DNA from 2 places in the Catellatospora aurea genome. Region 1 is predicted to be linked to the other one. Evidence: riboswitches for the same ligand, from Rfam matches in the RefSeq annotation. Region 1 holds a riboswitch; the other holds the start of a gene.

Region 1 (9,353 bases):
CCATGTCGACCAGAGTTACCTGTCGCTGCTGGACCCGCAGTGCAAGCCGCGCGGGGCGCGGGTGAACTTCGGCCTGATGGCGAACGGGTACACGTTCGTGCTGATGGTCGAGGCGATCCTCGCGAAACTGCGCGGCGTCGGCCGGTAGCGCCGGCCGTCAGCCGGCGAGCTGCTTGAGGTAAGAGTGCTCGCTGGCGAAGGGTTGGTAGCCGAGCCAGTCGTTGACCGCGATCATCGGCGCGTTCATGTAGTCGTTGCAGGTGATCGCGGTGTGGATGCCGGCCTGCGCGGCCCGGTGCAGGGCGACCGCCTTGGCGATCTTCGCCAGGCCCCGGCCGCGGTACTCGCGCAGCGTGCAGGTGCCGGCGGAGATGCCCTTGCCGAGTTCGAGGTTGGCCTCCAGGAACGTCACGCTGGCGGGCACGCCGTCGACGAGCACCACGGTGCCGACGTCGAGCTGCTGGTCGGGGCTGTTCCAGTAGCGGGCCAGCCAGGTGTCGTAAGGGATGCCGTCGAAGGACATGTCGCCGGGTTCGTCGATGGACGCGGCCTGGTCCAGGTCGTACACCGCCTGCGGGCCTGCCTCGCGGAGGCTGACCGCCGTCACGCCGGACGGCAGGGGCGGCACGGGCGGCAGGTGGGCGGTGTCCAGCCGGGCGTAGCGGTCGTGGGCGCCGCGCGTGTAACCGCGCGCCTCGGCCCAGTGCTGGTCGGCGGGGTCGTCGGTGGCGAAGGTGCGCACCCGGCGGGCGCCGATGGCGCGCAGGTGCTGCTCCAGCCGCTCGTGCAGGGCGGTGCCCACGCCCCGGCCGCGATGGTCGGGGTGCACCTCGACCTGCAGGTAGCTCGCGCCCGGCTCGGCGGTGGAGATGTTGAACCCGCCGACGGCGCAGCCCACAACCTGCCCGTCGCGCGCGGCCAGCAGCCGCAGCAGCCGGGCCTCGGGGCGGCTGGTGCGCCACCACACCTGCTGCTGCGCCACGCTGGAGACGAACCACGGGAAGGCGGCGTAGCGGATGCGCGCCTGCTCCGGCACGTCCTCGATGGTCATCTCGCGGATCAGCAGCTCATTCGTCACGGTCCCTGTCTAGCAGGGGCGGCAAGCGAATTACCGGTGGCGCCCGCGCCGTTGCGGGCGCCACCGGTGGTCTGTGTCGGGGCCGCTCGGTGTCATCCCGGAGCGCAGCGCAGGGATGACACCGATTAAGGCCGCGTAAGCGGACCGCCCATGAGCACCGGGGGTCTCTCCTACAGGGTCAGCGTCCAGCTGTTGACGTAGCCGACGTCACCGGAGGCCGCGTCCTGCACCCGCAGCCGCCAGGTGCCGTTGGCCGCCTCGGTGGACAGGTTCACGGTGTAGGTGGTGTCGATGTTGTCGGTGCTGCCGCCCGACCGGTTGTGCAGCGTGTACGCGCTGCCGTCCGGCGCGAGCAGCGACACCACCAGGTCGCCCTTGTACGTGTGCACGATGTGCACCTCGGCCGTCGACGTCGACGACGCGTTGCGGTTGCAGCCCGCGATGGTGATGTCGCTGTAGACCGTGGCCACGTCGGCGATGGTCACGTCGTTCGGGTTGGTGCCGGTGCAGCCGGGCGCGCCGTTCACGGTCAGGGTGTAGCTGACGGTCCGGGTGGGCCCGCTGCTCGTGCCGATGACCGTGACCGCGTAGGTGCCCGCCGGGGTCGACGCGCTGGTGGCGATCGTCAGCGTCGACGATCCGCCGGTGGTGACCGAGGCCGGGCTGAACGTGGCGGTCGCGCCCGCGGGCAGGCCGCTCGTGGTCAGGTTGACGGTCTGCGCGGCGCCGTTGGTGACGGCGGTGCTGATGGTCGAGGTCAGCGAGCCGCCGGGGTTGACCGAGCCGAAGGCGGGTGAGGCCGCGATCGAGAAGTCGTTCGCCGCGGTGCAGTACTGGGCCTGCTTGTTGATGGCCCGGTACGGGCAGTCGGCGTACTCCGACAGGATCAGCACGGCGCTCTTGTTGCGGGAGGTCTGCGCCGCGATGACCTCGTCCGGCGGGTAGAAGCCGGGGCTGGACGACTTCGGATACATCTCGAAGGTGTACGTCCAGATGCGCTGGTCGCCCCAGAGCCAGTCGGTGATGTCGCCGTCGGTGACGTACAGGTCGCTGCCCTGTTCGGGGGTGTAGGAGTTGGTCGCCGCCATCTGCTGGCCGATGGTGGCGAACGTGTTGCGCTCGTCGGTGGTCATGCCCGGGTTCACGGTGTCGGCGGTGGTGTAGCCGAACGGCCACAGGATCAGCTCGCCGTACGTGTGGAAGTCGATGTTCGCCTTGATCTGCTGCACGCCGCCGACGCGGCGGGACAGCACGAAGTCGCGCAGCACGGACGCCTCCGGGGTGGAGAACGCCGACGGGCCGCGGTAGGTCTCCGACGACGGGCTGCCCGAGGAGCCGCCGCAGCAGCCCCACTTGTAGCCGAAGTTGCGGTTGATGTCGGTGCCGACCGCCGAGCTGCCCGAGTTGGGCTGGCGGTTCTTGCGCCAGGAGCGGTAGGAGCCGGTGGCGATGTCGTACTCGCCGCCGTCGGGGTTGAGGTCCGGCACGATCCAGATCTCGCGCGAGTCGACCACGGCCTTGACCCGGCTGTCGGTGGCGTACGCGTCGGTGAACAGGTTGGCCAGGTAGAGCGCCATCTCGACGGTGAGGTGCTCGCGGGCGTGCAGGTGCGCGTTGAACAGGATCTCGGGCTCGTTCTCGTCGGTGGCGACGTTGTCGGAGATCTTCAGCGCGACGATCTGGCGGCCCTCGTACGAGGTGCCGATGACGGACTTGCGGACCAGCGTCGGGTGGTCGGCGACGATCTGGTTGATCTCGCTGTTCATCTCGGCGTAGTTGTGGAAGCCGCCGTCGGCCGACGGGAAGTCGAGCGGGACCGCGTTCGGCCCGGAGACCCGCGAGGACGGCGGGGGCAGCAGCTCCAGGCCGAAGCCCAGGCGGCGGATGCGGTCGGCCTCGGTCGTGTTCGCGGTGATGTAGATCTTGCCGTGCTCGATCAGGTCGATCGCCGCTCCGGTGCGGGCGACCGCGTCGCGGTCGGCGAAGGTCTGCGGGCCGGTGACCAGGTACTGCTGGGAGCCGGCGAGGGTGAATCCAGGCAGGTGGCTATCGTCGGCGGGCGCGCCGCCGGCCGGGCCGGGCACGGTGAGGGCGAGGCCGGTGGCCAGGGTGGTGAGGACGAGCGCGAGTCTGCGCACGGGTTACCTCCGAGGGGGTCGGTGGAGGCGGGTCGGGAGCAGGCCCGGCTCCGCTGGTCGCGGAGCCGGGCCCGGGGATGGTGCGACGGACTCAGAGGGTGAGCGTCCAGGAGTTGATGTAGCCGGTGTCGATCGAGGCGGCGTCGCGGGCGCGCAGGCGCCAGGTGCCGTTCTTGACCTCGGAGGACAGGTTCACCGTGTAGATGGTGTCGATGTTGTCGGTGCTGCCGCCCGACCGGTTGTGCAGGTTGTACACCGAGCCGTCCGGCGCGACGAGGTCCACGATCAGGTCACCCTTGTACGTGTGCACGATGTGCACCTCGACCTTGGACGACGAACCGGCGTTGCCCGTGCAGCCGGAGATCGTGATGTTGCTGTACACCCCGGTGCTGTTGTTGTCCGGAATGCTCACGTCGGTGCCGTTGGTGGCCGCGGCGCAGCTGCCGACCGGGTTGACCGTCCAGGTGAACGAGGCGGTGCCGGTCTTGCTCGCGCTGTCGGTCGCGGTGACGGTCACGGTGTAGGTGCCCGCGGTGGTCGGCGTGCCGGTGATCTGGCCGGTCGAGGAGCTGATCGAGGTGCCGGCCGGCAGGCCGCCGGCCGACCAGCTGTACGGCGACGTGCCGCCGGAGGCGGAGCTGTTCAGGGTGACCGCGGTGCCGACGACGGTCGACTGGTTGCCGGGGCCGGTGACGGAGACGCCGCCCGGGGCCCCGCCGAGGGAGACCGCCGCGTTGTAGATGTCGGTCGCGAAGTAGCGGACCTCGGTGTACACACCCGGGTTCTGCGGGCGGGCGCAGCCGATGCCCCAGCTCACGATGCCGACCTGGATCCACTCGTTGGCGGCGTTCTTCTTGACCATCGGGCCGCCGGAGTCGCCCTGGCACGTGTCGACGCCGCCGGAGCTCCAGTTGCCCGCGCAGATCTCCTCGTTGAAGACCAGGCCGGAGTACTCGCCGCCGGCGCTCTGGCACTGCGTGTCGGTGATGAACGGGACCTGCGCCTTGAGCAGGTAACGCTGCTGGCCGCCGCCCTCGGTGGCCGCGCCCCAGCCCATCACGTCGAAGTTGCCGCTGTGCAGCGACGTGTCCGTGGCGATCTTCAGCAGCGGGGCGGTGGTGATCGGGCTGGACAGGCGGATCAGCGCCCAGTCCTTGCCGGTGCCGTTGTAGCCCGGGGCACGGTAGACGTAGTTCGAGGTGCGGGTGGTGCGGGTCGGGTCCTGCAGGTCGACGACGCCCCAGGTGGCCGTGATCGAGGTGTTGTTGCCGGTCGCGCCGACGCAGTGGGCGGCGGTCAGCACCAGGCTCTGGGTGTACATCGCGCCGCCGCAGCCCATGGACAGGCGCACCATCCACGGGAACTCGCCCTGCGCGGCCCGGGTCCCGCCGACGACCTGAGGCGTGACCGAGCCGTCGCCGGAGGGCGCGGCCTGCGCCGGGACGGCGGCCGAGCCCAGGGCGAGCATGGCGCCGGCCAGCGCGATCGCGCCGGCGCGCAGCGCCGTTCGTAGTGAATTCCGCACAGGATCCTCCCAAGGTCCACCCGGCGCCGAGCGCTTCTGGCGCCGGATCGCCGGAGAGTTTCCCTGGAAGCTAGCGGAAGACAACGATACATAGCAATATCGAAGTTAATTGTTACGTGCTGATGTCACGCCCGCCGGGGCGTGACACAGACCTCCGTCCGGGCGACCCGCTTTGACGCGGCGCACCGCGTCCGTCACGATGGCCGGTGAGCGGCAGTGGAGGAACCCGGTGCGAGTCCGGGGCGGTCCCGCCACTGTCACCGGGGAGCGACCCCTCCCGAGCGGCTCCGTCTCACGACGCGCGCCGTTTCGGCACCAGGCCACGGCCGTTGACACGGTTGGAAGGCCGAGGGGAAGCGTCGATCCGGGAGCCAGGACACTCCGGCCGCTCGCGACGCCGCACGGCGTCACCACACCGGATTTCGCGGGCGAGGAAACCCGCGGAGAGGACTCGCGCATGGGCTCGTGCCTGAGCGGGCTTTGACCCCGCTGTACCCGTTCTCCGCCGTCGTCGGCCTCGCCGACCTCCGGCTCGCCCTGCTGCTCAACGCCGTCTCGCCCGCCATCGGCGGGGTGCTGGTGCGCGGCGAGAAGGGCACCGCCAAGTCCACCGTGGTGCGGGCGCTGGCCGGGCTGCTGCCGCAGGTTGAGGTCGTCGCCGGGTGCCGGTTCGGCTGCGACCCGGCGTCGCCGTACGGCGCGTGCCCGGACGGGCCGCACAGGGCCGGTCAGGACGTCATCGTCCGGCGCGCCAGGCTGATCGAGCTGCCCGTCGGGGCGACCGAGGACCGGCTGGTCGGCGCGCTGGACCTGGAGCGGGCGCTGACCGCGGGGCAGGCCGCGTACTCGCCGGGCCTGCTGGCCGGGGCGCACCGCGGCGTGCTCTACGTCGACGAGGTGAACCTGCTCCACGACCACCTGGTGGACCTGCTGCTCGACGCCGCCGCGATGGGAGAGGCGTACGTGGAGCGCGACGGCGTGTCGGTGCGCCATGCCGCCCGGTTCCTGCTGGTGGGGACCATGAACCCGGAGGAGGGCGAGCTGCGCCCGCAGCTGCTCGACCGGTTCGGGCTGGCGGTGCAGGTGCGCGCCCCGCGCGAGCCGAAGGAGCGGGTCGAGGTGGTGCGGCGGCGGCTGGCGTACGAGGCCGACCCGGCCGGGTTCGCGGCGCGGTGGGCCGAAGCCGATGCCGAGCTGGCCGAAAGTATCGACGCCGCCCGGCGGCGGCTGCCCGCGGTGGAGCTGCCCGACGCCGAGCTGACCCGCATCGCGCACGTGTGCGCCGCGTTCGAGGTGGACGGGCTGCGGGCCGACCTGGTGGTGGCCCGCGCCGCGCTGGCCCTGGCCGCGTGGCACGGCCGCGGCCGGGTCACCGAGCAGGACGTGCGGGACGCGGCCCGGCTGGCGCTGCCGCACCGCCGCCGGCGCGACCCGTTCGACGCCCCGGACCTCGACGAGCAGGCCCTGGAGGACGCGCTGAACAGCGCACCCCCGCCGGCTGAACCCGACGGCTCCCACGACGGCCCGGGTGCTCCCGGCGACCAGGACCGTGCGGCGGGCGGCGCGGGCGCCCCGAAGGCCGATCTCGACGGTGATGCCGACCTGGACGGTGACGGGCCGGACGGCTCCGGTCCGGACGACGGGCCCGACGGCGGCCTGGACGACGACGGTCCGGACGGCGGTCCGCGGCCGGGCGGGCCCGGCGGTGCGGTCCCGGACGAGGGCGGCACGCCGCCGCGGCCGGTGCCGCAGGGGGACACGCGGCAGCGGGACGGGGCCGACGAGGGGCGTTACGTGTCGGCGGGGCAGCAGCACGCCGAGGCGGCGACGCCACGGCGGGCGCGGCTGTTCGCGGTGCAGGGGGTGGGGGAGGGCGCGGCGGGGCGGCGCTCGCCCGCGTACACCCGGATGGGCCGGACCGTCGGCGCGCGGGTGCCCGGCGGCACCCTGGCCGCGCTGCACCTGGCGGCGACCGTGCGGGCGGCGGCCGGGCGGCAGCACGCCCGGGGCCGGACCCCCGGCGGCCCGCTGCGGCTGGTCGCGGCCGATCTGCGCGAGCCGGTGCGGCAGGGGCGCGAGTCGAACCTGGTGCTGTTCTGCGTGGACGCCTCCGGCTCGATGGCCGCCCGGCAGCGCATGGGCGCGGTGAAGGGCGTGGTGCTGTCGCAGCTGCTCGGCGTGTACCAGCGGCGCGACAAGGTCGGCCTGGTCACCTTCCGGGGCAGCGAGGCGGAGCTGGCGCTGCCGCCGACGTCCAGCGTGGAGGCCGGCGCGGCGCGGCTGCGCGAGCTGCCCACGGGCGGGCGTACCCCGCTGGCCGCGGGACTGCGCCGGGCGGCGCACACGCTGCGGGTCGAGCGGCTGCGCGACCCGCACCGGCGCGCGCTGCTGGTGCTGGTGACCGACGGCCGGGCCACCGCCGGGGCGGACCCGGTCGGCGAGGCCATGCGTATCGCGGGCGGGCTCGCCGCGACCGGGGTGTCGGCGGTGGTCGTGGACTGCGAGTCGGGGGTGGTGCGGCTCGGGCTCGCCGCCCGCCTGGCGGCACGGCTCGGCGCGGAGCACGTGCCGCTGGCCGAGGTGACCGCGCAAGGGCTGGCCGGGGTGGCCCGCCGGGACCGCCGGAGGGCGGCATGACGCAGACGAGTGGAGGCCGCTGATGCCGCAGGGCAAGCCGGAGACCGTGCCCGACGACGGGCTCACCACGCGCCAGCGCCGGAGGTCCCCGGTGCTGGCCGTGCACACCGGAATCGGCAAGGGCAAGTCGACCGCGGCGTTCGGCATGGCCCTGCGGGCCTGGAACGTGGGCTGGCCGATCGCGGTCTTCCAGTTCGTCAAGAGTCCCAAGTGGCGGGTCGGCGAGGAGGCCGCGTTCCGGGCGCTGGGCCGCGCGTACGACGAGTCAGGCGCGGGCGCGCCGGTGACCTGGCACAAGATGGGCGAGGGCTGGTCGTGGCTGGCCCGGCCCGGCGACGAGCGCGACCACGCCGCCGAGGCGGCCGAGGGCTGGGCCCAGGTCAAACGCGACCTGCTGGCGCAGCGGTACGGCTTCTACGTGCTCGACGAGTTCACCTACCCGATGCACTGGGGCTGGGTGGACACGGCCGACGTGGTCGAGACTCTGCGCACCCGTCCGGGCTCCCAGCACGTCGTGATCACCGGCCGGTACGCCGCGCCGCCGCTGCTGGAGCTGGCCGACCTGGTCACCGAGATGGGCAAGGTGAAGCACCCGATGGACATGGGACGCAAGGGCCAGGCGGGGATCGAATGGTGAAGCGCGAGGAGAGAGCGCAGCGAGCCCCGCAGTCGCGAACGGACAGCGCATGGTGAAGGTGCCCAGGATCGTGGTGGCCGCGGCGGCGTCGGGGCACGGGAAGACGACCGTGGCGACGGGGCTGCTGGCGGCGTTGACGGCGCGCGGCATGACCGCGGCCGGGTTCAAGGTCGGTCCGGACTACATCGACCCGACCTACCACTCGCTGGCCTGCGGGCGGCCCGGCCGCAACCTGGACCCGTCGCTGGTCGGCGAGGACCTGGTCGCGCCGCTGTTCGCGCACGGGGCGACCGGTGCACAGGTGGCGGTCGTCGAGGGCGTGATGGGCCTGTACGACGGCCGCTCGGGGGAGGGCGACTTCGGCTCGACCGCGCACGTGGCGCGGCTGCTGGACGCGCCGGTGGTGTTCGTGGTGGACGCGACCGGCCAGGGCCGGTCGGTCGCCGCGCTGCTGCACGGGTTCCGCTCGTTCGGCTCGGTGCGGCTGGCCGGGGTGGTGCTCAACCGGGTCGGCTCGGACCGGCACGAACAGATCCTGCGCGAGGCCTGCGAGGAGGTCGGCACGCCGGTGCTCGGCGTGCTGCGGCGCGCCGGTGCGGTGGCGGTGCCGTCCCGGCACCTCGGGCTGGTGCCCGCCGCCGAGCGCAGCGGCGCGGCGGTGGACGCGGTGCGGGCCATGGGCGCGCTGGTCGAGGACGGGGTGGACCTCGGCGAGGTGCTGGCGGTGGCGCACAGCGCGCCGCCGCTGGCGGTGACGCCGTGGTCGGCGGCCGAGGCCGTGCGGGCGGCGGCCGAGGCGGCCGGAGCGCGGCAGGCCGGGCTGGAAGCGGACGGAACGTCGGCCGAAGCCGGGGACCGGCCCGTGATCGCGGTCGCGGGCGGGCCCGCGTTCACGTTCGGCTATGCCGAGCAGGCCGAACTGCTGCGCGCCGCCGGGGCCGAGGTCGTGCACGTCGACCCGCTGCGCGACGAGGCGCTGCCGAGAGGCACCGCCGGGCTGGTCGTGGGCGGCGGCTTTCCCGAGGTGTACGGCGACGAGCTGGCCGCCAACAAGCCGCTGCGCGACGCGGTACGCGCACTCGCCGCCGCGGGCGCGCCGATCGCCGCCGAGTGCGCCGGGCTGCTGTGGCTGGCCAGGTCACTGGACGGGCGCGAGATGTGCGGGGTGCTCGACGCCGAGGCGGTGCTGACCGAGCGGCTCACGCTGGGCTACCGCGACGCGGTCGCGGTGTCCGGCAGCGTGCTCGCCGACCCGGGAACCCGGGTCACCGGGCACGAGTTCCACCGCACCGCGGTGACCCCCGAGGCCGGGCCGTCGCCCGCGTGGGCGTGGCGCGG
Region 2 (9,353 bases), on a different contig from region 1:
CGAAGGGCCCCGGCCCGCCGCGATTGCGGTGGACCGGGGCCCTTCGAGGTTGCTACAGGTCAGCCGGCGTTGCGGCGGTCGCCGTACGAGCGCTCACCCTGGGGGCGGTCGCCGTAGGTGCGCTCGCGGAACGGGCGGTCACCCTGGGGGCGGTCGCCTCGGAACGGGCGGTCACCCTGCGGGCGGTCGCCTCGGAACGGGCGGTCACCCTGCGGGCGGTCGCCGAACGAACGCTCAGCCCGGAACGGGCGGTCACCCTGGGGGCGGTCGCCGTAGGTGCGCTCGCGGAACGGCCGGTCACCCTGCGGGCGGTCCCCGTAGGAACGCTCGCGGAACGGCCGGTCACCCTGCGGCCGGTCACCCTGGGGGCGGTCGCCGTAGGTGCGCTCGCGGAACGGGCGGTCACCCTGCGGCCGGTCGCCGAACGAGCGCTCGCGGAACGGGCGGTCGCCGTACTGGCGCGGGCCGCGGTCGCCGTAGCCGCGTCCACCGTCGCGGCGCTGGCCGCCCCGCTGGAAGCGCGGCTCCGGCTCGTCCACCACGGGACGGCCGGACGGCTCCTGGGCGCCGGTCAGCTCGACCAGCTTCGGGTCGTCGACGCGCAGCCGGTGCTCGGCGGGCTTGGCCACGCCGGCCTTCTCCATCATCGAGATGGTGGAGCGGCGCTGCTTGGGCAGCACCAGGGTGGCCACCGCGCCCGACTCGCCGGCCCGGGCGGTGCGGCCGGCCCGGTGCAGGTAGTCCTTGGGGTCCTTCGGCGGGTCGATGTGCACGACGAGCGAGACGCCGTCGACGTGGATGCCGCGGGCGGCGACGTCGGTGGCGACGAGGACGCTCATCCGGCCCTCCTTGAACTGCGCCAGGGTCCGCGTACGGACACTCTGGGTCTTGCCGCCGTGCAGGCCGCCGGCCCGCACGCCGACCTCGCGCAGCTGCTCCACCAGGCGGTCCACGCCCATCTGGGTGCGCGCGAACATGATCGTCCGACCCGGACGGTTCGCGATCGCCGCGGTGACCTTGAACTTCTCCTGCGGCGGGATCAGCAGCATCATGTGGTCCATGGTGGACACCGACGCCTCCGCGGGGGCGGTCGAGTGCGTCACCGGGTTGTTCAGGAACCGCTTGACCAGCGTGTCCACGTCACCGTCGAGAGTGGCCGAGAACAGCAGGCGCTGGCCGCCGGCCGGGGTCTTGGCCATCAGCTCGGTGACGTCGGGCAGAAAGCCCATGTCGGCCATCTGGTCGGCCTCGTCCAGGACGGTGACCTCGATGTCGTCCAGCGCGCAGGCGCCGCGCTGGATCAGGTCGCCGAGGCGGCCCGGAGTGGCGATCATCACGTCGAGCCCGCGCTGCAGGCCCAGGATCTGCCGGTCGTACGGCACGCCGCCGACCGCGGTGCCGGTGTACAGCTCCATCGCCTTGGCCAGCGGGCGCAGCGCGTCCGCGACCTGCATGGCCAGCTCGCGCGTGGGCACCAGGATCAGGGCCTTGGGGTGGTGCGGGCGGGCCGGCTTGCCCTCGGCGATGCGCGCCAGCAGCGGCAGTCCGAAAGCGAGGGTCTTGCCGGAGCCGGTCTGGCCACGGCCGAGCACGTCGCGTCCGGCCAGTGCGTCCGGCAGGGTCGCGGCCTGGATCTCGAAGGGCTGGGTGATGCCGGCCCGGGTCAGCTCGCGCACCATGGCACGCGGCAGGCCGAGCTCGGCGAAGGTCGGGACGCGCTCCGTGACGGCCTCGTCGGCGGCGGTGTCCGCAGCCTCGACGACGTCCGTGACGGTGGTGGCGGTCGCCGCTGCGGCGTCCGTCTCGGCGGCGGCCTTCGCGGCCGCGGCCTTGCCCTCGGTATCAATGTTGATCTCGAAGACGGACGGGAACAGGGCAGGGTCGTGCATAGTCAAAGCGAAACCTCTCGGGTGGCGCATCCCCGCGCCGCGCGGCCTCGTGCCGCTGCAAGTCACCCGCAGGAACGCTCAAAAGCGCGCCGAGCGCGCCCAGAACAACCCGATGAGTGTACCGGGCGTTGCGGTCACTGGCGCCCGAATAACACGACGGTGTAGTGGGCGTCACCCCGAAAGGCCATTGCTGCGGGGTGACGCGCGTCACGCAGCGGGCACCGGGTCGGGGCTCGGCGACGTCGACTCGGCCGGCTTCGGGCTCTCCGCCGGAGGCAGCGGGGACGGCGACTCGGCCGGCGGCTTCGGCGACGGCGAGGTGCTGGCCGGAGCGCTCGGCGAGCTGGACGGCGAGGTGCCGGTCGTCGGGCTCGGCGAGGTGGTCTTGGTCGGCGACGGCGTGGGGCCGTGCGTCGGGTTCGGCTGGTTCGGGGCGGGCACCGCGTCGACCACCCGGGTCGCGAAGTCGATGCTGCCCAGGCTGACCGACGCGCGCCGCACCACGTCGCCGGTGCGCGGCGAGTGGACCATCCAGCCGTCGCCGAGGTACATGCCGACGTGGTGGATGGTGCGCCAGTCGTTCGGGTCGGTGGCGAAGAAGACCAGGTCGCCGGGGAGCAGCGCGTACTTGCTGACCGTCTTGGCGCGGGTGCCGTAGTACTGGTCCTTGGCGACCCGGTTGAGGGTGATCCCGGCGGCCTTGTACGACGCCAGCATCAGGCCGGAGCAGTCGTAGGTGTTCGGACCCTCGTCGCCCCAGCGGTAGGGCTTGCCGCGCTGGCTGAGCGCGAACAGGACGGCCTTCTGCGCCTTGGCCGCGGCGACCAGGCCCGCGTTGCTCTTGCCTGGGCTGTAGTTGCCGAGGTTCTGCTCCTGGATCTCGCGCAGCCGGTCCGCTTCGGACTGGAGCTCGGCGAGCCGCCGCTTCAGCTCCAGGAACGCGACCTCTTTGCGCTTGAACTCCTTCTCCACAGCCGAATACGCCGTGGAGGCGTCCTGCTCGGCGGTGATGGCCGTGGTGAGCACCGTGTAGGCCTGGCGCTCGGCCTGCTGCGCGGTGGCGAGGTCGTTGAGCACCGCCTCGGTCTCCGGCGTGGACTCGGTGCGCGGGATCAGCTGACCCAGCTCGCCGAGCGAGTCGCCCAGCCGCGGCGGAGCCTTCACGGCTGCCTGGTATTCGGCGACGGCCGCGGCCTCGGCGGCCTCCTTCGCCACCCGCAGCGTGTCGGCGGTGGCCCGCCAGGCGTAGTCGGCCATCGCCTTGGCCACGACCGAATTGCTGTAGGCCTGGTAGAGCTCGCTGCGGCGGGCGCCGAGCACGGACAGCTCCAGCTCGGCGGCGCTGTACTGCGCCAGCAGCGCGGCGTGGGCGGTCAGCGGCTGGGTGCGGGGCATGCTCAGCGAGCCGAACGGCAGCGTCGGCAGCCCGTCGGGCTGGGGGCGCAGACCGGCGTCGGGAATCGAGGTGATCTTCGAGCCGATCGGCGGGTCAGCGGCCGCGGGCATGGCGATGCCACCGGCGATGAGCGCGCTGAGAACAGCCGAGCCCACCGCGACCTGACTCTGCCGTCGAGCCTGCCCGCTGCGACGCTTGGACATCGTTGGCCCCGTCCTCCCCGTTGGTCCCACAAGGTTCCTACCGGAAATCAGGATCGCTGTCGACCCTTCTGTCCCGGTGGCGTCAAGCTGAACAGCAGCTGTCAAGGGCAGCAGCAGGCACGTCGGCGGCACGTCGTAGGCTCACTGCCATGGACGTTGGTTTGAAGCGGGAGCTGGAGCAGAAGGTCTACGCCGGGGAGCGGCTCAGCCGCGAGGACGGCGAGGCGCTCTACGCGAGTGACGATCTGGCCTGGCTGGGGCGGCTCGCGCACCACGTCCGGACGGAGAAGAACGGCGACCGGGTGATGTTCAACGTCAACCGGCACCTGAACCTGACGAACGTCTGCTCGGCCAGCTGCGCCTACTGCTCCTTCCAGCGCAAGCCTGGTGAGAAGGACGCCTACACCATGCGGGTGGAGCAGGCCGTCGCCAAGGCGCTGGAGATGAAGGACGAGCAGCTCACCGAGCTGCACATCGTCAACGGTCTGCACCCGACGCTGCCGTGGCGCTACTACCCGCGCGTGCTCAAGGAGCTCAAGCAGGCGCTGCCGAACGTCAAGCTGAAGGCGTTCACCGCGACCGAGGTGCAGTGGTTCGAGAAGATCTCCGGCCTGACCGCCGACGCGATCCTCGACGAGCTGATGGAGGCGGGCCTGGAGTCGCTGACCGGCGGTGGCGCCGAGATCTTCGACTGGGAGGTCCGGCAGCACATCGTCGACCACGCCTGCCACTGGGAGGACTGGTCGCGCATCCACCGCCTGGCGCACAGCAAGGGCCTGCGCACCCCCTCGACGATGCTCTACGGCCACATCGAGGAGCCGCGGCACCGCGTCGACCACGTGCTGCGCCTGCGTGAGCTGCAGGACGAGACCGGCGGCTTCACCGTCTTCATCCCGCTGCGCTACCAGCACGACTTCCACGACAGCGCGGACGGCAAGATCCGCAACCGGATCCAGGCGCGCACCACGATGGCGAGCCCAGCCGAGTCGCTGAAGACGTTCGCGGTGTCCCGGCTGATGCTGGACAACTTCGACCACATCAAGTGCTTCTGGGTCATGCACGGCCTGTCGCTGGCCCAGCTGTCGCTGAACTTCGGCGTCGACGACCTGGACGGCTCGGTCGTCGAGTACAAGATCACGCACGACGCGGACTCGTACGGCACGCCGAACACCATGCACCGCGACGACCTGCTCCACCTGATCTGGGACGCGGGCTTCAGCCCCGTCGAGCGGGACACCCGCTACCAGGTCGTCAAGGAGTACGGCGCGCCGGTCAGCATGGCCGAGCGGCGCAGCGAGCCGCAGCAGGTCTGGGCCTGACGGGTGGCCGATCCGCAGAGCCCGGCCGAGGAGCAGCGCAAGGGCCCGCGGCGGGACGCGTCCGGGCGCATCGTCTCGCTCACCGACCTGGTGGCGTACGCGCTGGCCGGGTTCGCCATCAGCGTGCTCGGCATGGTCGCCTTCGACGGACTGTTCGCCCTGCTCGGCATGGGCGAGTTCGGTGACCTCACCGGCTGGCTCGCGGTGATCTTCCCGGCGATCATCTTCGTCGAGCAGTTCAAGGCGGCGGCGGGCCACCGCGGGCGGCTCGCCGTGGCCCCGGCCGCCGGTCTGGCGGCCGTGGTGCTCGGCGTGCTCGCGGTGGGCGTGGCGTCGGGATTGCCGCCGCTGGTCTCCGGCGGGCTGGGCGCGCTGGTCACCACGGTGGTGTACGCCGTGCTCTGGCACCTCGGCCTGGCGGCCGCCGAACGGGGCTGACCGGCCTCTCGCGCGGGGCTGACCGAGGCCTGGCAGGTTCGGCGGCTACCCTGGACCGGTGAGTCCTGCTGTCAAGTACACGCTCGCCAGGCTGATGCTCTTCCTGGCCGTCTTCGCCGCGCTGTGGTTCGTGCCGAACCTGAGCATGCTGCTCAAGCTGATGATCGCCATCCTGGTCTCGGCAGCGGCGAGCTATTTCCTGCTGCGCAACCTGCGTGACGACGTGGCTGCCCAGGTCGAGGGCGCGGTGGACCGCCGCAGGGCCGAGAAGGACCGGCTGCGTGCCGCCCTGGCCGGCGAGACCGAGCCCGGCGAAGACGTGCCCGCCGCCGAGGCCGAAGAGGTCCACAAGACCCAGGCGTGATGAGCCTGCGCACATCCTCCACTCCGCGTCGCGAGCATCGGCACGGGTGTGTATTAGCGTGTCGGCTGACTGTCCCGCAGCGAAGCCGGTGTGAACCCGGCGCTGTCCCGCAACTGTGATCCCACCTCGGTGGGCGAGCCAGGTCGCCTGCGGCAGTCGCGAACCACGCTCTCGAGGAAGGGCGTCTCGCGGACCGGGCTGCCCCACCTGATCGGGCCCTGTCGGCGAAGGACCTGCCTCGACCGATAGGAGGATCAGTGCGTACCCGTTTCCTGTCCCGCCGCGCGTTCGGCGCGCTGGCCGCCGCCGGCCTCGTCGCCGTGCTCGGTGCCTGCGCCACGAACGACCCGGCGACCCCTACCCCGTCGAGCGCCGCCGCGGCGTACCCGGTGACCGTCGGCTCGGTGACCCTGCCCGCGCAGCCGGTGAAGATCGTGTCGCTGTCGCCGACGACGACCGAGATGCTCTTCGCGATCGGCGCCGGCGGCCAGGTCGTCGCCGCCGACGACAACTCGAACTTCCCGGCGAACGCGCCGAAGACGGAGCTGTCCGGCTTCCAGCCCAACGCCGAGGCCGTCGCCGCCAAGAGCCCCGACCTGGTCGTGCTCAGCACCGACGCCAACAACGTGGTCGCCCAGCTGACCACCCTCAAGATCCCGGTGTACGTGGCTCCGGCCGCCGTGACGCTGGACGACACGTACCAGCAGCTCGCCGAGCTGGGTGAGCTGACCGGGCACAAGACCGAGGCCGCCGCGCTCGCCCAGCGGATGAAGGACGACATCGCCAAGCTGGTCAAGGACCTGCCCAAGCGCGCGACCCCACTGTCCTACTACTACGAGCTGGACCCGACGCTGTACTCGGTGACCTCGAAGACGTTCATCGGCTCGCTGTTCGAGCTGGCCGGGCTGGAGAACGTGGCCGACGCCGCCGACACCAAGGGCAGCGGCTACCCGCAGCTCACCGCCGAGTCGCTGGTCAAGTCGAACCCTGACCTGATCTTCCTGGCCGACACCAAGTGCTGCCAGCAGAGCCTGGACACCGTCAAGGCCCGTGCGGGCTGGGCCGGCATGACCGCGGTCAGCAAGGGCCAGGTCATCGCGCTGGACGACGACATCGCCTCGCGCTGGGGTCCCCGCGTCGTCGACCTGATCCGCGCGATCGTCGACGCCGCGAACAAGGTCCCGGCCTGACGTGACGACACTGCGACCGGCACGGCTGCGTCCCGGGTGGCTCGCCGCCGGGATCGGAGCCGTGCTGGTCGCGCTCGTCGCCGGGGTCGCCCTGGGCCCGGTGACGCTGCCGCCCGGCTCGGTCGCCGCCGAGCTGCTCAACCTGATCCCCGGCGTGGACCTGCCGTCGGGGCTGAACGAGCGCGAGATCGCCATCATCACCGAGCTGCGGCTGCCCCGGGTGGTGCTGGGCCTGCTGGTCGGCGCGATGCTGTCCCTGGCCGGCGGCTGCTACCAGGGCGTCTTCCGCAACCCGCTGGCCGACCCGTACCTGCTCGGCGTCGCCGCGGGCGCCGGGCTCGGCGCGACCATGGCGATCGCGTTCCGGGCCGGGGCGGTGCTGCCGCTGGCCGCGTTCGCCGGGGCGGGTATCGCGGTCGTGGTCACCTACCTGCTCGGGGTGGCCGGCGGGCGGGACCGCTCGTCGGCGACGCTGATCCTGGCCGGGGTGGCCGTGTCGAGCTTCCTCGCCGCGATCCAGACCTACCTGCTCCAGCGCAATGTGGACACCATCCGCGAGGTGTACTCCTGGCTGCTCGGGCGGCTGGCCACCAACGGCTGGCACGAGGTGACGCTGCTGCTGCCGTACTCGGTGGTCACCACGGTCGTGGTGCTGGCCCTGCGCCGGGAGCTGGACGTGCTCAGCGTCGGCGACACCGAGGCGGCGAGCCTGGGCCTGCACCCGCAGCGCTCCCGGTTGATCCTGCTGGCCGCGGCCTCGCTGGGCACCGCCGCCGCGGTCGCCGTGTCGGGGCTGATCGGCTTCGTCGGCATCATCGTGCCGCACGTGGTGCGCCTGCTGGCCGGTGGTTCGTACCGCTCGATCCTGCCGCTGTCGCTGCTGTTCGGCGCGGCCTTCCTCGCCCTGGCCGACCTGGCCGCGCGCACCCTGATCGCCCCGGGCGAGCTGCCGATCGGCGTGGTCACCGCGTTCTTCGGCGCCCCGTTCTTCATCCTCGTGCTGCGCTCGACCCGGCGGGTGAGCGTCTGATGCTGGCCGTCGAGGACGTCCGGGTGACCCTGGGCGACGCCGAGATCCTGCACGGCATGGACCTGACCGTGGCCTCCGGCGAGTGGGTCACCGTGATCGGCCCCAACGGCGCGGGCAAGTCGACCCTGCTGCGGGCCGTGGGCGGCGCGGTGCCACACCACGGAAAGATCATCATCGACGGTACGCCGACCAGCGCGCTGCCACGCCGCCGCCGCGCCCAGCTCGTTGCGACCGTGGCGCAGCAGCCCGTGGTGCCGCCCGGGATGCGGGTGCTCGACTACGTGCTGCTCGGGCGCACCCCCTACATCGCCCCGCTGGGCCGTGAGTCGGCGCAGGATCTGTCCATCGTGGAGCAGGTGCTCGACTCCCTGGAGCTGCGCCGGTTCATCGGCCGGGAGCTGGAGACGCTGTCCGGCGGCGAGCGTCAGCGGGTGTTCCTGGCCCGTGCGCTGGCCCAGGGCGCGCCGCTGCTGCTGCTCGACGAGCCCACCTCGGCCCTGGACATCGGCCACCAGCAGGAGGTGCTCGAACTGGTCGACCGGCTGCGCAAGGAACGCGCGCTGACCGTGCTCGCCACCATGCACGACCTGTCCGTGGCAGGCGAGTACGCCGACCGCCTGGTGCTGCTGGCCGAGGGCAGGGTCGCCGCCGACGGGCCGCCGGAGCAGGTGCTGACCGAGGAACTGCTCGCCCTGCACTACCGTGCCCGGGTGCGGGTGATCGCGGGCGAGTTCGGCCCGATCGTGGTCCCGGTCCGCGTCAACTGATCTCGCGTACCGCCGCGAGCGCCCGGTCCACGTCGGCCTCGTTCGTCACGATGCTCGTGCCGAACCGCAGGTAGGACGGGTTGTACGGGGTCGTGCTGGTGATGACGTCCTTGGCTGCCAGCACCGAGACGGCCGCAGCCGGACTCATCGACTTCAGCTCGCAGCAGACGAGTCCCGCACTCAGCTCGGGAGACTTCGGCGTGATCACTGTGACGCCGTCGATCCCGGCCAGGCCTTCCTTGAGCCGGGTGGCCAGCTCGGTCGTACGCGACGCGACGCGGGCGCGGGTCAGCGCGGCGTGGAAGTCGAACGCCTGCTCCAGCGCCCACAGGTGCTCGAAGTTGTGGTAGCCGCCAGGCGACGCCGACGGCGCGGGCAGCGCCGGGTCGAAACCCAGCCAGTGCGCGAACCCGGCCTGCTCGAAGGTGGGGATGGCGGGCCGGAACCGGGCCCAGGCCTCGGGGCGGCCCCAGATCATCCCCGTGCCGCGCGGCCCGAACAGCCATTTGTGGCAGCCCGAGACGAGGAAGTCGCAGCCCAGGTCGACGGCGCTCGCGTCGACCGCGCCGAAGCCGTGCACCCCGTCCACGCACAGCAGCGCCCGCCGGTCCGGCGGCAGGTCGCGGTTGTGTGCGGAGAGCACGTCGGCGATCGCCCGGATCGGCATCCGCAACCCGGTGCTGGAGTGCACCCAGGTCACCGCGACGATCCGGGTGGCCGGGGTGAGCGACTTGGCGACGGCCTGCGCGATCTGGTC

What was found. A riboswitch is a leader RNA that binds a small molecule or an ion and turns the genes downstream of it on or off. The one in region 1 is predicted to bind cobalamin.
Region 2: another riboswitch for cobalamin. It lies ahead of ACFQO7_RS13755 (ABC transporter substrate-binding protein); the one in region 1 lies ahead of ACFQO7_RS10295 (VWA domain-containing protein).

The regions. Positions count from the first base shown of each region.
Region 1 covers NZ_JBHTAC010000008.1:48,888-58,240, forward strand. Annotated here, with positions in the region: gene ACFQO7_RS10275 (DUF6585 family protein) at 1-148, shown strand, start outside; gene ACFQO7_RS10280 (GNAT family N-acetyltransferase) at 158-1,078, opposite strand; gene ACFQO7_RS10285 (M14 family zinc carboxypeptidase) at 1,249-3,216, opposite strand; gene ACFQO7_RS10290 (trypsin-like serine protease) at 3,308-4,741, opposite strand; cobalamin riboswitch at 4,962-5,122, shown strand; gene ACFQO7_RS10295 (VWA domain-containing protein) at 5,207-7,378, shown strand; gene cobO (cob(I)yrinic acid a,c-diamide adenosyltransferase) at 7,401-8,015, shown strand; gene ACFQO7_RS10305 (cobyrinate a,c-diamide synthase) at 8,065-9,353, shown strand, end outside.
Region 2 covers NZ_JBHTAC010000011.1:172,213-181,565, reverse strand. Annotated here, with positions in the region: gene ACFQO7_RS13780 (DEAD/DEAH box helicase) at 60-1,919, opposite strand; gene ACFQO7_RS13775 (C40 family peptidase) at 2,097-3,488, opposite strand; gene mqnE (aminofutalosine synthase MqnE) at 3,638-4,807, shown strand; gene ACFQO7_RS13765 (hypothetical protein) at 4,811-5,245, shown strand; gene ACFQO7_RS13760 (DUF4229 domain-containing protein) at 5,304-5,609, shown strand; cobalamin riboswitch at 5,639-5,778, shown strand; gene ACFQO7_RS13755 (ABC transporter substrate-binding protein) at 5,882-6,799, shown strand; gene ACFQO7_RS13750 (FecCD family ABC transporter permease) at 6,801-7,829, shown strand; gene ACFQO7_RS13745 (ABC transporter ATP-binding protein) at 7,829-8,596, shown strand; gene ACFQO7_RS13740 (aminotransferase class V-fold PLP-dependent enzyme) at 8,589-9,353, opposite strand, start outside.